DNA from 3 places in the Clostridium sp. CS1-1 genome. Region 3 is predicted to be linked to each of the others. Evidence: a T-box and tRNA genes for the amino acid it is inferred to sense, from the RefSeq annotation. Region 3 holds a T-box; the other regions hold tRNA genes.
What was found. A T-box is a leader RNA that pairs with one kind of tRNA and senses whether it is charged. The one in region 3 lies ahead of serS (serine--tRNA ligase), so its partner is inferred to be a tRNA-Ser.
Positions count from the first base shown of each region.

Region 1: it encodes a tRNA-Ser, which carries the amino acid that the T-box ahead of serS (serine--tRNA ligase) is inferred to sense. The anticodon was not compared.
Region 2: it encodes a tRNA-Ser, which carries the amino acid that the T-box ahead of serS (serine--tRNA ligase) is inferred to sense. The anticodon was not compared.

Region 1 covers NZ_CM148680.1:1,990,369-1,996,230, forward strand. Annotated here, with positions in the region: gene mltG (endolytic transglycosylase MltG) at 34-1,035, shown strand; tRNA gene AC0N0V_RS09270 (tRNA-Ser) at 1,173-1,263, shown strand; gene AC0N0V_RS09275 (carbonic anhydrase) at 1,440-1,820, shown strand; gene AC0N0V_RS09280 (Spo0E family sporulation regulatory protein-aspartic acid phosphatase) at 2,332-2,496, shown strand; gene AC0N0V_RS09285 (hypothetical protein) at 2,791-2,934, shown strand; gene AC0N0V_RS09290 (ketopantoate reductase family protein) at 3,115-4,029, shown strand; gene AC0N0V_RS09295 (IclR family transcriptional regulator) at 4,094-4,846, shown strand; gene panB (3-methyl-2-oxobutanoate hydroxymethyltransferase) at 5,242-5,862, shown strand, end outside.
Region 2 covers NZ_CM148680.1:3,365,000-3,370,861, forward strand. Annotated here, with positions in the region: gene AC0N0V_RS15725 (hypothetical protein) at 96-245, opposite strand; gene AC0N0V_RS15730 (hypothetical protein) at 324-776, opposite strand; gene AC0N0V_RS15735 (hypothetical protein) at 843-1,013, opposite strand; gene AC0N0V_RS15740 (hypothetical protein) at 1,010-1,357, opposite strand; tRNA gene AC0N0V_RS15745 (tRNA-Ser) at 1,427-1,514, opposite strand; gene AC0N0V_RS15750 (hypothetical protein) at 1,656-2,168, opposite strand; gene AC0N0V_RS15755 (hypothetical protein) at 2,189-2,332, opposite strand; gene AC0N0V_RS15760 (hypothetical protein) at 2,335-2,472, opposite strand; gene AC0N0V_RS15765 (hypothetical protein) at 2,466-2,606, opposite strand; gene AC0N0V_RS15770 (hypothetical protein) at 2,692-2,904, opposite strand; gene AC0N0V_RS15775 (HNH endonuclease signature motif containing protein) at 2,941-3,567, opposite strand; gene AC0N0V_RS15780 (hypothetical protein) at 3,569-3,805, opposite strand; gene AC0N0V_RS15785 (hypothetical protein) at 3,833-4,177, opposite strand; gene AC0N0V_RS15790 (hypothetical protein) at 4,264-5,019, opposite strand; gene AC0N0V_RS15795 (Holliday junction resolvase RecU) at 4,992-5,492, opposite strand; gene AC0N0V_RS15800 (hypothetical protein) at 5,492-5,794, opposite strand.
Region 3 covers NZ_CM148680.1:5,010,166-5,016,027, reverse strand. Annotated here, with positions in the region: gene serS (serine--tRNA ligase) at 1-1,169, opposite strand, end outside; T-box leader at 1,225-1,418, opposite strand; gene AC0N0V_RS23830 (DUF1667 domain-containing protein) at 1,510-1,860, opposite strand; gene AC0N0V_RS23825 (FAD-dependent oxidoreductase) at 1,880-3,271, opposite strand; gene AC0N0V_RS23820 (UPF0182 family protein) at 3,476-5,862, opposite strand, start outside.

The DNA.
Region 1 (5,862 bases), 2.0 Mb from region 3:
ATAAAAGTGAGATTTAAAAATTGGAGTAGAATTATGAAGAAATTTAAAAGAAAAATGTCTATAAGTGTAGTTGTAATATTTATCCTTTGTATAGGTTATATATTACATCAGTATGGTAAAACAACCAATACACAAGAATTAAATTTTATTGTTCCTAAAAACTTTACTGCTGAGCAAATAGCGGATAAGTTAAATCAACAGTCTATTATTAGATCGAAGTCATATTTCATGATTAATGCTAAAATATTTGGATTAAAGAATACAATTCATAGTGAAAACCTGGTTATTAAGCCTAGAACAAGCTTTAGAGGAATTATAAATAAAATAAATGAAGGTAAATCAGATTTTTCTATTGTGACAGTACCAGAAGGTTACACTCTTTATCAAATTGCAAATAAATTAGAGAAAAGCAGCTTGGTTAAGAGTAGTGAGTTTATGAGTATTAAGGCAAGTGAACTTGAATCATCAGAGTTTATATCAAAAAATCCTAATGTTCTCTATGAATTAGAGGGATATTTATTCCCGGAAACTTATTATATTCCTGAGGGTTCAGATGGATTAGACATTGCTAAATTGATGTTTAAGGACTTTAAAAAGGTTTTTACAAAGGAATATGTTCTAAGAGCGAAGGAACTTAATTTAAGCGTAAACGAAGTCATAACAGTTGCTTCTTTAATAGAAAAGGAGGCAGCAGATGATGAAGAGAGAAGTAGAATTGCTGGAGTTATATATAATAGATTAAAAAAAGGAATGCCACTACAGGTAGATGCTGCAGTTATATATGCAAAAACAAAAGGTGAAAAAACACTTGGGAAAGTATTATATAATGATTTAAAAGTAGAGTCAAAATATAATACTTATTTATATAAAGGTCTTCCACCAGGGCCAATTGCTTCGCCAGGTAAGGCATCCATACGTGCAGCACTTTATCCAGAAAACCACGATTATTTGTATTACGTAGCTGGAGAGAAGGGCCATGTTTTTAGTAAGACTTATGAAGAGCATTTGAAAAATGTTAAGAAGTATATCAAGTAAAACTTGAATCAGATGGAGTGAGGACTTCATCTGATTTTTAGAGTGATTAGCCATTAGATAATAAGTTTAAAAAAGTTTTTAAAAAGTGTTGACGTAATTTATAATAGTTGATATAATAACAAATGTCAGCAGGACATGGAAAGATGGTCGAGTTGGTTTAAGGCACCGGTCTTGAAAACCGGCGTACGGGTGACCGTACCTAGGGTTCGAATCCCTATCTTTCCGCCAAGTGTTGAAAACAGCTAGTTTCAAGGATTTGAAGCTAGCTGTTTTTTTATTTTCTCATACTAGGAATAAGGTCGCCAGTCACGACGGCCTAATAAAATATATTAACCAATAGGATTTGTTAATCACGAATTTTATGAAACCTTCATATTTTGTTAGTAAAATAGTTGGAGGGTATAATGAAAAAGAGATTTGGAACTGCTTTAAATTGCATTGATGGTAGAATTCAAATTCCTGTAATAAGATGGATAAAAGAAAACTTTGGCGTAGATTATGTGGATTTGATTACAGAACCCGGGATGGATAAGGTGTTATCTCAAGGTAAGTGGGTACAAACTGAAAGAATAAGAGAGAAAGTTGTTATTTCAATAACGGCTCATAATTCCAATGTAATTGCTGTAGTAGGACATTATGATTGTGCTGCCAACCCTGTTAGTGATTGTGAGCATTTTCAAGACATAATAGCATCAACACGCATAGTAAAATCATGGGGACTGCCAGTTAGGGTAATTGGGCTATGGGTTGATAAATTTTGGCATGTACACGTTATCGATATGTAGGTTGTAGTTATATATGATATATAGAAAATAATTAGATGGATTAATACTTAAAAAGGAAATACTGAACGACTTTAATAGAAAACAGTGATAAGATATTATTATAGTGGGTGTACCAATAGGGACTACAAGCTGATGGCACAATAAAGAGCACTTGGTTAACTTCAAGTGCTTTTAATTCTATGAAACATAACAGAACTAACAGATAAGTTTGAAATTATTAATTCTAGTAACTGTAAAATAAATAAGGTTGAGGATAAGATAGAAGAAATTTTATTGTGAAAACAATTATTGGACAATCATAAATTTGAATAAGTTTAAATGATATATAACAAAAAGAAAATGTAAGATAATTTATAAGCTTAATTACAATACTTATTTTTATTTAACAAAATCTGTTACTTAACTGTTTACAATGGGTCTTATGTTAAATTTATGTTAAATTGTTGAATTATTGAATTGATTGTAATATAATTGACAATGTTGTTTAAAATTGTAACATGGAGATGTGGAAATGGAAGAACAAATAGAAATACTGAGGGAAGAATTGAATCGGTTAACTGAAGATAATGCATGTTTATATTCGGATCAAGTATTGAAACTTAGCCAAGAATTGGACAGGCTTATTTATGAGTATTATCAAAGTATAACAAAAGAGAGACTATCAATTGAATGCTAGCCTCATCTCTTTAAATAAAGCGATTTTTGTAGTAACGGGAACTATGAGAATTCTATAAATTTAGCACCATATATTGAAGAGTATAATTATATTATATTGTATAACACTAAACATTATATTAGGCATTTTTATATAGTCATCGTAATAATTAATTTCTAAGTATATATACTATAATTGGACTAGATTAGATAGCTGTTTGGTCATTACGATAGGTAATATAATAGATATATAAATTGCATGAATAAAAGACCTTTCTTGGAACAAGCTAATACTGAGGAAGGGGTGCATAGATAAATGGTTAATAAACGTAAAGTAAAACATAAACAACTTGTTAGACTAGGAATATGGAAAACTCCAGAAGGAAATTTTGAATATATAGATCCAAGTGAAAAAAGTAAATCAAGATACAGTCCCATTAGAAAGTATGAGAGACCTTAATAGGTCTCTTTTTGTATACTTATAATTGCTGTATATTAAAGTATCAGAAAAAGTAAAAAAATTAATAATACTAATAGGAAATTATTAACAAATGTTGAATATATATATAATAAAAGTGAAACCGAATTCTAGCATATAGAATGAAGATACAAAATCATCTTAGATAGGAGTGAATTAACTGTGAAGATTGCTATAATAGGTGCAGGGGCTATGGGGAGTTTATATGGTGGTTATCTTTCAAAGGTTTGTAAAGAGGTATATTTAATTGATGTCTGGCAGGATCATGTTGATGCCATAAATGAGAGTGGTCTTAGTATACAAGAAATAGGTAAAGAAATAGTAGTTCATCCAAAGGCCTTAAGTAGTGCTGAAGGTGTAGGATATGTTGATTTAGCTATAGTTTTTGTTAAATCCATTATGACTGGCAAGGCATTAGAGAAAAACTCAGCCCTTTTAGGTCCTGATACTATAGTACTTAGTTTGCAAAATGGTTACGGGAATATAGATCAGATATGTAAACATGTAAAAGTTCATAATGTTATTGCAGGAACTACGGCTCATGGAGCAACAATGCTGGGACCAGCACATATTAAGCATGGGGGTATAGGAGAAACTCATATTGGATGGGTTGCAGGCAAAGAAGATAAAAGAATCGATAATGTACTGGGGATTCTAACAGGGGCAGGCTTTGATACTGTTATTTCAGATAATGTTATGGAACTTATATGGTCGAAGCTAATAGTTAACGTCGGAATTAATGCTCTTACTGCTATATTTAGAGTTGAGAATGGAAGACTTCTTAAACTTGAAGAGACAAGAGATTTAATGAGAATGGCAATTGAGGAAGCCGTTACAGTAGCTAAGGCTTCAGGCATTAGTTTCGATGTAGGAAATATGGTTAAAAAGGTTATGGAAGTTGCCTATAAAACTAGCGAAAACAAATCTTCTATGCTTCAGGATATCCTAAACAAAAGAATAACGGAAATAGATACAATTAATGGTGCTATTGTAAAAGAAGGGGCAAAGTATTCAGTTGATACACCTATAAATCTTGTGCTTACTAATATAATCAAGTCAATAGAAAAAGGTATTTAACAATAAGTAAAATATAGGGTGATTAATTGAATCGATTTTCCTATACATGAAAAGGGGATAAGTAATGGAACAAAAAAATGACTACAATATAAATTCACTTATTAAATCTCTAAATATACTAGAACATCTTTTGGAAAACGGTGAAATGAGTATATTAGAGTTAGCAAATTTATCTGGTATGGGTAAAAGTACAGTACACAGAATACTAGGTACATTTAAAACAACGGGATATGTTGAGCAGAACAAGGAAAATAACAAATATTATGCAACACTTAAAATATTTGAGATGGGGAATAAAGTTGCAAATAGGATTCCATTAAGAAAGATTGTGAGACCATATATAGAAGAACTTTTCGAAAAATGTCATGAAACTGTTAACTTTGCAATTGTAGATAAAAACGAAGTTGTATTCCTAGATAAAATTATTACTGCAGAGCCTTTGAGAATAGAATTGGAGGTAGGGAAAAGGGTACCTGCCTACTGTAGTGCTCTTGGAAAAGCAGTTATGGCTTTTAAAAAGGATTTAGACATTTCACAAATAGTTTTCAACAAAATAACTAATACCACAATAGATTCTGAAGAAAAACTTATAAAGAATCTTGAGGAAATAAGAAAAACTGGATATTCTTTAGATGATGAAGAGTATATAGAGGGGCTTGTATGTATAGCAGTACCAATAAAGGATGGATTAAACAATTCTATTGCTGCAATAAGTATTGCTGCGCCAGCAATAAGGATTGATGAAGAAAAGAAGAAGATATATATTGAGCTATTAAAGGAAACTACTCTAAGAATAGCATCTCATGTTAAATATTAATATAAACCCTTTTCAGAAGTTAAATAATGTGAAAGACTCACATTAAGATTTACAAAAGTTGATATGTTATAAGTAATAAGGTTTAGCACTAAAATTAAATTCATTTTTATTGCTAAATCTTTTGTTTTACAAATGATTAGAAAATAATGAATGAAGCTATTCTGAGACAACTTTTCGAATCAGATGTTTTTAAAATAATTTTAATTTTATATTATTTATAAAAATATAGTTCAAAGTTAAAGGCAAGGTATGAATAAAGATACAAAGAAATTGACAGAAAGATTAAAAAAATAACGAGCCATATGGAATTTTTTATATTAAGTTGAATATATATTAATTGTAGATAAATAATGGAATGATATTCTATAATGTAGAATATATAAAGGAGGAAAAAAATGAAAAAGAAAATGACTGTTTTAGATTTTCAAAAATATAAAAACGAGGGTAAGAAATTTGCTTATGTGACAGCTTATGACTATACAACAGCATCTATTGTAAATGATAGTGAGTGCGAAGTTATTCTAGTAGGCGATTCCCTTGGTATGGTTATGTTAGGTTATACGAGCACAACAGGCGTTACCATGGAAGATATGGTTCATCATATTCGCCCAGTAGTTAAGGGTGCCCCTAATACATTTATTGTTGGTGATATGCCTTTTGGTTCTTATAATGTTAGTTCGGAGCAAGCTGTTATGAATGCAAACCGTTTGATGAAAGAAACTGGCTGCGATTGTATAAAATTAGAAGGCGGCATAGAAATGGCAGACAAAATTGAAGCAATTGTAAAAGCTGGTATACCAGTAATGGGACATTTAGGCCTTACACCACAGACAACCAGTCAACTTGGTGGTTTCAGGGTTCAGGGTTCAACACCTGAAAGTGCTGCAAAATTAATTGAAGACGCTAAGATAATTGAAAAAGCAGGTGTTTTTGCTATTGTTCTTGAATGTGTTCCTAGTTGTGTAGCAAAAGTTATGGCTAAATCAGTAAAAGTTCCTGTTCTTGGTATTGGTGCT
Region 2 (5,862 bases), 1.6 Mb from region 3:
TCAACTACTTGTTTATCTTTCTTTTTATCTAATAAACCTTTAAGTGTTACTAGCATCTTGTATCCCTTTGTCATACCAATACTTATCTGTTGCACTTACTTCTCCTCCACAGTTAGTACACCTATATCTTTTATCAAACTTCTTATCTGTGTTGCATCTATAGAGAAGTCATGTCTGCTGCAACTATCTAATTTCTTATGGTTTTCTTTTATTTGAATCATTAATTCGTTTGGATCTATCTTCAACTTATCACCTCACTTGCTGCTAATTACTTTGTTTATTTTTGAAATGAGAAAAGAGCCCATGTGAGCTCTTTATTATTCTTATTCGTATTTTTTTATAATGTCTTCCTCTTTGTTTACTTCATCCATTAACTCTTTAATAATATCATCCTGGAGCGTATTGCAACATAGTAGCCCATTGATAGCATCCTCAAAGTCACCATATTCTAAATACTTGTTTAACCATATTTTCTCTACATTTTCTGTATTATACATACTTATCTTGCAAACAAATTTGCTTTCAATATCGTATACATAGAGATTGTTTTCATTTTTGTCATAACCTAATATTGGACCTCTAGTAGATAAGTATTTATATTTTGGATGTCTGAAATAGTATCGCTTACTATTTAAAAATTCTACAACTTCGCTCAATTTTTCTAAGTGTGTTCTAAATAGTTTAACTTTTCTTTCATTGATTTTATTTATAGTTGTTGTAAGTTCATTGATTTGGATTTGCTTTTCTTGTAGCTTATTTTTAACATCTTCGTTCATATTTGCGCCACCTCCCTTCCACATAATAACTTCTGTGTTAAAAGGAGGATTCCTTCTTTTGTCGAATTATATTCCTAACCATAATTGAATTAATACTATTGCTAACCCACCAATTAGTAGTAATGCTATTGCTGATTTATACTTGCTTTTAATAAATAAAAGTGAGGATAAAGTAAGTATAGTTAAATCAGCTCGACTCATGCTTTTCACAAACCAATATACTAATATGTTTTTCACCTTACTCTCCTTATAGCTCTACCTACTCTTTTGTAACTATCATGCTGCATCATCTTTTTAAAATCTACACATTCACTATCTTCTTTAAATTGCTTTAATTCTTCTATATATTTTTTATCTGAACTTATCCTTAATAAACTTTCTACTAACTTTGGATTTCTAGGAAGTTCTTTTCTGATAGCCAAATCTATAAGTAATCTTCCTTTTTCAATAGAATTGATATGTGTATGTGCTTCCTTGAAAGGTTTATTTATGTTTATTACTAAATAATCTTTGCCTACTGGAATTATTACATATTCATCTTTCTTATAGAGTTGATTCACTATCTTCACTTCCTTTTTCAAAATAAAAAAGCACCAGTATTTCTACCAGTGCTTATTTTATAATAAGGGATATTATAAGGTTGGGGACTATGGCGGAAGGTACAGGACTTGAACCTGTATAACCTATAAGGTTAAAGGATTAGCAATCCTTCGTGGCTACCAATTTCACCAACCCTCCATATTTAAAGGGGATTTTACTCCCCTAACTGTGCCACCAGTTTGTAGTCCCTGGTATGTAGTACAGTCTTTAATCCAATATTTTCATACTATCATTTTAACATGTTCAATATATCATTAAAACATCATCTTTTTATCATGCTTATATCAAATCTAATTTCATACCATCTATTCCAAATAAATTTATACTTAGTTCATTTATCATTTCATTTATCCACCTTCTAGCAGTTATTACACTGCAATTTAACTCCTCTGATACTTTTTCATATGTCATTTCCTCCATATAGAACATTTTTAAAGCTTCATATTTCTCTGGTGAACATAATTTATACTGCTTATTCTTAAGCGCTCCCATGGCCATATCAATATGAGCTATCATAATTAATGTTTTTGTCTTACTCTTCTTTATAGACAGAATATATAGTTCATCTCTCTCAACATCACCTAAATCTATAAGATCATTCTCTAGTTTAGTTACATCACTTATTGCATTTCTCACATGGCTTTTTAAATCATTATAGTGGTTTAATAACAACCTGGTATTATGAAACACTTTCTTCTTTTGCTCCTGTCTTTTCTCTTTATCATATTCTTTTATAGCTTCCTTTGTAGCCTTGCTTATCATTTCATCTATGTTTATATTATTACTCTTCATTATTGCTCGTCCCTCCTATTTTATTGTCCAAATTTCTTATTTAACCTACCCGCCTTTATATCTTCATATTCTTTCTCTGCTTCTTTGATATACTTCTCTAATTCAGGATTTTTCTCTATAGCTTTTTTAATTTCTTCAGCTGCATTTATCTTTCTGAATGGCATAATTACCTCCTAATTTTTATTCTCTCTGGATTTTCTAAGGTTTCATTTTCCTCTTTTGCCACCTTGCATAAAGCTAGTGTTATTACTGGAGTTATTATTATAAGAGTTATAAGCGTAACCATAAGTATTGTACCTAACATATCTCTTCCTCCATTCTCTCCACATAAATGTGATTTGGATATATTTCTATGTAAGCTCTCCCTACATATTTTTTCATTAGCTGAAGTCGTTCCTTAAAACTGCTATAGAAAATAACTTCAACAATTGTTAGCATCTTACTTTACCTCCCCAAGTTTCATTTGATTGTCGTTTGAGAATAGGATTTTAGTTCTATCCTCAAACTATAGTTGGATTATGACCTAACTTAAATATCTTTTAAACACATCATTGCCATCCTTAGCCACTTCAATTTGCCCATCTTTAATATAATGCTTTATTTGTTTATCTGTAAAATAATGTCCATCAACCGTTAACTTATCATGTTCCCATATAACAAATCTTTCAAAATCACAATCATATTGAACATCATATAAAACACCATCTTTATCTTTTATTTGAGTTAATCCGTTCATAATTTTATCCCCCCTTACATGTCGCATAATTTTCAATTACTTCACCTTAGACTTTCTTTCACTTATTTTTGAATATAAATCTACTATAATAATTCCAGTCCTTGTTAAATCAGCATCTTTTTGTATTAGCCTATATTGGTTTAATTTCAGTAGCTGTTTTCTAGATACAAGAATAAGATTATTAATATCTAAATTCTGTGGATTTCCATCACCAAATATGACAGCATGTCCTTCAGGAATTTGCCCGTTACTTTTTTCCCAAACCACCTGATGTTTTAATCTCCATTTGTTAGGTTCTTCAACCTTTACTTCTACATATCCATCTACGCTTATTCTCTCACTTCCCACTGGCCTATGGTTTTCTGGAGTATTCCCTTTCTTGAACCAAGTCTTTTCGCAACCTTTTGCACATATCCCCTTTTTATCTTTATTGAAAGGAATATGACCTTTATTAAATTGTCCTGTAAATCCTGTATTAATTTTGTATCTACCTATAGCTCCTTTAATCTGATTCATTGTGAGTTCTAAGTTAAACTTTTTATTCATAAGCTTTTGGATTTCCCTATAATGATGTCCTGGTGTTATTTCTTTTAAGTACTCCTTTTCTTCATCAGTCCATATATGAAGAACTGTATTCTTACTCCCTTTTTGCCTACCATTCATATTATTTACCTTCTAGCATAGTAGGTATTTCTGTATTTTCTCTACCCAATGTATCTGCCTGTATTTTTTTAGCTTGTAATACCAACGACCCATTTGCAATTATTTTTGATGCAACCTCATTCACTGCTTTTGCTCTATTTATTTCTTCAATAAGTGCTTCACCCTTTAAATCTTCGTCATTGAGTCTCTCTAACTGCATGAATAAATGGTTATTTAAGTCACCTAAAGTATTTTTCATAAATACTTACTCCTTCCTATATTCTCATTAAGTATTTTTTAACTCCGTTCTTAACCATGTGAGTAAACTTCTAAGTGTCTCAACTTCTAATCTTAAATTCTCCATAGCACTTATAGCAGTATAATAAGCACTTTCAGCTATGTCTCTTTGTAATCTTAATTCTGCTATTTTTTCATCGCCTCTTACTACGTCATGAATTAATGTTGCTGGAAACTTTTCAGCTTTAAGTTGTAATATCCTTCTAGCTTTAGCTATGCTATAGTTTTTCTTTGTTTGTGCTTTTTTTAACGCCAGTGTCTTTTGTTCTATATTCCCTTTAGTTAGTGCTAACTGTGCTACATTTAATTTTTCAATAATTTCTCCTGGTGACATTGCTACCTCCTATTTTGCACGTACAAGCTACTCTTAAATTCAAACAGCTTGTACGATACCTAGTATTTCTATTTATTTTTGCAATATTAAGCTTTCATCATTTCAAATACTTGCTTAATCTCATTTGCAAATTCATCTACTTGTCCTATATTTTCAAAGCATATTATGCTTCCCATTTCAGTTAACTCTACCCCATGCTCACAAGCTCTATATGTCCCATTTTCTCCTTTTAGAGTCATAGTAAGTACTTTTAACTTACCTGTATTAGTAATCTTTTCTGATGTTGAAACTTCCTCTGCTTTTTTAACTTCTTTCATCTCTTTTTCCTCCTCATGAAATATATATTCTATTGCTTCATTAACCTCTGGATCTTCTTCTTTCCTACTTTCTCTAACTTCCTGATATGCATTTACAACCATCGCCTTTGACATGTTAGGAAACTTGTATAATACAGCTTCTATAATATCCTTCCTACTCGCTCCAGCATCAATTGATGCATTTATTTCTTGTACTACTCCATCTTCTATTTTCTTCTTAGTCATTTCTATATTCCCACTCCTTTTTAGTTCCTGATCTAGTTTTACTGACTTTGTAAGTTCTTCTTTCGTGAAGTTTTCAGCAAGTTCGAAAATACTATCTATCTGATTACTACTTAATCCATGTTCATATAAAGATGCTGCAATCACCCTAAAGTAATTAACTTTTGCTATTTGCACCTTTTCATTTGACCTACCTTCAACTATTTGATCAATTACCTTTCTTTGATTAGGAGTAAACTTATTTATAATTTTTGTTGCATTTTGAACTTCTCTTGTTACAGCTCTATTCTCTGTTCTTGACACTCCTTCTCTCCTCCCAAAAACTTGTTTAAATCATATCTAAATCTTGTTCTTTTCCTCTCCCCAGGTATTTCAATTCCATTTTCAATGCACCACTGCACAGGTATTGATTTTCTTTCGGTTTCTTCTATAAACTTAGCTACATCTCTAGCCGACATTACATATGTTTTCTGTAAATCCCTAAAATTGAATATAAATCTAGGCCTTATATTGGGGTGGTTTATATTAGATAACTCTTTTAACTGATTCTGTCTTATGCAGCTTATAGGAATACTTACACCCTTGTGACTCTTAAGTTCTAAGATGAATAATTTATCTCTAGCCATTACCATAAAATCCGATATATTGCTTGGTGTAAATCTTGTATTTTCTCCACCTTGCCACGTCCCAGCACTATCTCTTAATCTATAAACCCAGCACCAATCTGGAATACTTTTCTTAAAGTCCTGTTCAAATGATTTTCCGGCATTTATCATTAGTAAAGTTTTCCTCCCATCTTTTCTCTAACTTCATCTTCTTTAAATCCCATACTGAAATACTTATCCTGAAGTTGCCTTTTTAGCTTTATATCAAGTTCATGACCATTCTTCCCATGAACGCCCGCATTTCCCTTATGGTGATTCCAACACAAATCTATGCAACTATCTATGGTTTCATATTTGTTTCTCTTGCCTTTCCCTTTTATAATGTGATGTACTTCGACCAGATAGTTTGATTGGCATAATTCACAAAATCCACCAGAACGTTTTTTTACTCCTTCATATACAGCTTTTTTCAATTGTCCCTCTTTCTGGACAAGTAGCAGTACTTTTACTACTTGTCCAATGTATTATAAAATTAATACTC
Region 3 (5,862 bases):
GCAACACCAGATCCATTTAGAGTGTGAACATACTGTGGTTTATCCTTAGAAGTTTCTTTATATTTTATATTAGCACGTCTTGCTTGGAAATCCTCAAAGTTACTACAGCTTGATATCTCAACATATCTATTATAACTTGGCATCCAAACTTCTATATCATATTTTAATGCTGCAGTAAATCCTAAATCACCTTTACATATTCTAACTACTCTATATGGTATTCCAAGCTCTTGTAAAACTTCTTCAGCATCGTTAGTTAGTTTTTCAAGTTCTGCATAAGATTGATCTGGTTTTGTAAACTTAAGAAGTTCTACCTTATTAAATTGATGCTGTCTTATTAATCCTCTAGTATCTCTACCAGCTGAGCCAGCCTCTGCTCTAAAACATCCACTATAAGCTACATGTTTTATTGGTAAATCTTCTCCTTTTAATACCTCGCCTGAATAAAAATTAGTTACAGGAACTTCAGCAGTAGGAATCAAGAAGAAATCGTTATTAGCAACTCTAAATGCATCCTCCTCAAATTTAGGAAGCTGACCTGTTCCTATCATGCTATTTCTGTTAACCATATATGGTGGAAACAATTCTTCATAACCATGCTTTTCTGTGTGAATATCTAAGAAGTATGATATTACCGCTCTTTCAAGTCTAGCACCTAAGCCTCTATAGAATGTGAATCTTGAACCTGCAACTTTTCCTGCTCTTTCAAAATCAAGTATATTAAGACCAGTTCCTACTTCCCAGTGAGCCTTAGGTTCGAAGTCAAACTTAGTAGGCTCTGACCATTTTCTTATTTCTACGTTATCCGCATCTGTCTCTCCATCTGGTACTGCTGGGTTTGGTATATTAGGGATTCTTAACATTATGTACTCTATCTTTTGATCTATTTCTGAAAGTTTTACATCATATTGTTTTATTCTATCTGAAAGCTCTTTCATTTCAGCCATAAGGTCGTCAGCATTTTGTCCTGATTTCTTTAATTTAGCTATTTCAGCTGAATCTGCATTTCTCTTATTCTTTAAGACCTCAACTTCAGTTAAGATTTGTCTTCTATTTTCATCTAATGATAATACTTCATCTATAACTGATATATCAAAATCTTCCCCCCTATTTCCTAAAGCAGTTTTAATTTCATCTGGATTATTTCTTATTCTTTTTAAATCTAGCATAACTTAATTCCTCCTAAAAGTTTTTATATAAAATAAAAAGAGTCTTTCTTCCCTATAAAGGGACGAAAGACTCCGTGTTGCCACCCTAATTAATCAATAAAATTGATTCACTCGAAAATTATAACGGTATCACCGAACTGCAATTAACAGTACCTCAAAGGTGGATTCATAATATTAAAGTATCAGTTCGCACCAACCACTGAATCTCTTAAACTTTCATACTATTACTAGCCTTATCATAGGTTTATTTTTAATTTTTACTTAATTATATATATATTTACTTTTTATGTCAATACCTATTTGTATTTAATTTTTAAATATTAAATAATTTTTTGTTATATTAGTCTACGCTTTTTGTGCAAATTATATCCGCTCCTGTATTAAGAACATTTTTACAAACTATATCTCCAGCTTTTATTGGTGATCCCACATATAATCTACTTAATGCTTTTGAACACTCCACCCATAATTTTTTATCTAATGGCTTATTACTTTTTACAGGAACTACATTATGTTTTGCTCCTTTTATTCTTACTAATGTTGTAAATATTCCCTGGTCATTTATTTTCATATCATCATATTTTATTCCATCATTGCATAAATGACCATAAAACTCTAACTGATCATCACCATCATTGACGGATAACACACATTGTTTATCACACTTATTGCAAATAATATGTCTAATCAACTTTAAATTCCTCCGATAGTTACATTTCATCAAATTCTTTAATTCTTGATACCATTATTTTTGAGTTTTTGGAGTCTTTAACTATTTCAGTTAGCTTTTTATCTGTCTCTCTAGCTAAAATAGTTACAACCTTATGTAAACATTGTGCTCCATTACAGCTACCAAAAGCTACACCAGTTCTTCTTTTTAAACCTTCTAGAGTTCTTGCACCTAAGGGTCTTCGTATAGCATCTACAATTTCTCCCTCAGTTACTTTCTGGCAATAACATATTATCTTTCCGTATTTTCTATCCATTTTAATTATACTATTTCTTTCTTCATTTGATAAATCTCTAAATTTATAACTTTCTCTTCGTTTATCTACAAAATCCTTTTTTAATACACAATTTAAGTTATTTACTATTGTCTCACATACAATTTTTCCAATTGCTGGAGTCATTGTGACCTGTCCATAATGCTTTCCTGTAACTTTAATATATCCTTTATCAATAAGACTATCATCTATGATTAAAGTATCATTATAAAATGGCGATTCGTAAAATGTATTTAATTCATCTTCATTTACCATTCCTATAAAACTTCGTATCTTTTTTAGACATTCATCGTAACTAATATTTTCATCAGTTTTTATTGCTACTATAGATCCTCCTTGTAATGTAGAAACAGCATATATTTTTTCGCCTTTTCTATCTAATGTGGATATAATATTTTTAAAATTACCTTTAAAATTTTTTTCCAATAAAAAATACTTTAGATAACTTCTATTTTTACTTATTTTATTCGATTTATCAATACTATAATTTTCCCCTGGAGTTGTGTTTAAAACCATATTACAAGTGAATTTATTCTTATTTGTTATTACCCTAAAACCTCTAGATATTTTTTGAATATCCATAACCTCTTCTTCTAATTTAAAATTCACTCCATTATCGAACGCTATTTCCCCATATGCAATTGCAAGATCATAAGGAGATATAACTCCTGTATTTTTAGATAATATTACTTTCTTTACACTTATATTTAAGTTGGGTTCCATCTCATATACCTGTTTACTCTCTAATAAATGTACATTATTTATACCTGCATTTAGTGCCTTGTTATACATATAAAGTAGCTTTTCTTCACTTTTATTATCTTCTGCAATAATTAAAGAACTACATTTTTTAAAGGCCACGCTGAACTTATCAGCATACTCCTCAATTAGCCTATTCCCCATAATTTCTAATTTCGATACTAAAGTATCTTCACACTCAGTTCCATCATAAACTATGGCGGAGTTTACCAAAGCAACATCATCAGCTATATCATAATCTTTTTCGATTAGCGCTATATTTAAACTATATTTTGAAAGCTCGTAGGCAACTGCACATCCTATTATTCCTCCTCCTAATATAAGTACATCATAATCCATATCCAAACCTTCCTTTCAAGACCTATATTAGTTATTGTATCATAAATAACTTATTAAACTTAAAATACAGGCAAAAGTATAAAGCTACAAATTAATGTTTTGCCATCGGAATATATCCCCAGGTAAATATGATACTGGTATTATCCGCATATAACTTTTACTTTAAACCTGTATCTTAAATCTAAGATTTTCATTTAAAAATTATTACTTACTTAATTGATCTATAATGTCACCAAGATTTTTTATATATTCACCATACTTACCCCAATCTCCATTTTTTTGTGCATCTATCGCCTTATCATAAAGTTCTCTTGCTTGTTTAAGTTTATCTGCTTTTTCCGAGTCATTGATTATAGAAGGTTCATTTGTACCTTTATCAGTATCTTTATTATCAGCCTTGTAATTAAACACTTGTTCAAGAGCACTTTCAATACTTTCAGCTAAAATTATCTTTTCACCATATGAAACTACTACTCTTTTCATTTCAGGTATACTATTCTTACCACTGGATCTCAAATATAATGGCTCTATATATAGTAGTGAATTATTTATAGGAACAATCATAGTATCACCAAATTGAACTTGTGAGCTACCCTTATTCCACAATGATAACTCTTTAGATATAGTAGTATCCTGGTTTAACTTTTGTTTAAAGAGATAAGGGCTATAAATTGTTTTTTGAGGTGGAAACTTATATAATACCATTTTTCCGTAGTTATTCCCATCCATCCTAGCTCCAAATAAAGCAACCATATTGTCCTTATTTCTCATATTAAAATACTGCAATAAAATCATTTCTTCACTTTTTTCGCCTGGAAGTCTCATAACTACATAAGGAGATTCTGTGGAATCCTTTTCTCCGTCAACTTGTTTTTGATTTTTTGCTACTTCCCATAAGTCTTCTCCGTTATAAAATACTCCCGGATCTGTTACATGATACTTTCCAAGAATACTGCATTGAACATTGAATATGTCTTCAGGATACTTAAAATGCTGCTTTATATTATCAGATAAGTCTTTTGGATCTTTAAATAGCCCAGGAAATATTCTTGAATAGCTAAGAACTATAGGATCATTTTTATCAAACATATAAAAATTTGTTTCTCCATTTACTGCATCTATAACAACTTTTACAGAGTTTCTTATATAGTTTATATTATCTTGAGGTTGTGAGAATGGATACTTATCTGAAACAGTATAAGCATCTAAAATCCAGTAAAGCTTCCCGTTGTTAATAACTATATATGGATCAGAGTCATAGCTTAAAAATGGTGCTATTTTTTTTGCCCTATCAACTATATTCCTGTTTATAAGTATTTTACTTTCACTTGTTATATCTCTAGATAGAAGAAAATTTATATCTTTCTGATTTGCAGCAAATAAAAGCTTATTTATAAAATTCATCTTTATGCCTGCCGCACCATCATATTTATTAGTTTGATTATCCTCCCCTTTAGGGTAGTCAAATTCACTTATTTTAGTGTTTACTATAGCATAGTTATCTGTTTTTTCACCAAAATATATTCTTGGGTTATCTAATTTTGCATTAGTTCCATTAACAGGAGGTATATCCTTTATAACGAAGTCTGGTTGCCCCTCTGAAGTTACAGAATTAACCTTACTCATTACTGTTCCGTATCCATGAGTGTATATTAAGTGTCTATTTTGCCATGTATTTGGATCTATAGCCTGACCATTAATTTCCCTTGCCGCTATAAAAACTTGATTATATTTACCATTTAAATTGTACCTATCTACATCTATATCATTAAATCCATAATAATATCTTATAATTTGAACTTGATTATAAAACTCAAGAGCTGGCTTATATGAATTTATTCTTATGTTATCTATAGTATCCTTATTATTTTCTATATCTTCCTTTGTTAAATTATCCTTCACTTCAAAAGGACTTGCACTTATATGCTCAATATCAAATGCCTTTCTTGTATAATCAATATTATATTTTATATAGGGTTGTTCTAATGTTTTTTCATTTGATTTTACGATAAGTCTCTGAACTCCTGCTGATACTACGCCTTCACTTATAATTAGTACTACTATTATGCCTATAGATATAACTATTGGCTTTACTCTTGATGTAAGCACACTAGTAAAAATAATAATTGCAGCAATTAATGAAACCACAATAATAATCTTATAGAAAATTAAGCTTACATGTACATCTGTATAACTAGCACCAAATGCAACCCCTCTTAGACTATATACTAATCCTAACGCTTTTAGTAAGTAACCCATAGAAACACAAATCATTATAAGGGCAGAAACAACAGCCAATTGTTTCCCTGCAAACCTTGTAATCCCACTATTCAAAATAGTAACATTTGAGAACCCTTTTCTTACATTCCTACCCGAAAGTATCCTATCCTTAGCACTTAATAAAAAATATGTTACAAAGGTAATTAGCACTAAGAAAAATAATAGAGTTATCATAGCACTATATATAGACTGTATAAGTGGGAGCTTAAAAATATAAAAGGATACATCTAAATTAAAGATTGGATCTTTAATATTAAAAGGTATTGAATTATTAAATTGTAAAATTCTATACCAATAAGTTACTGAAAATA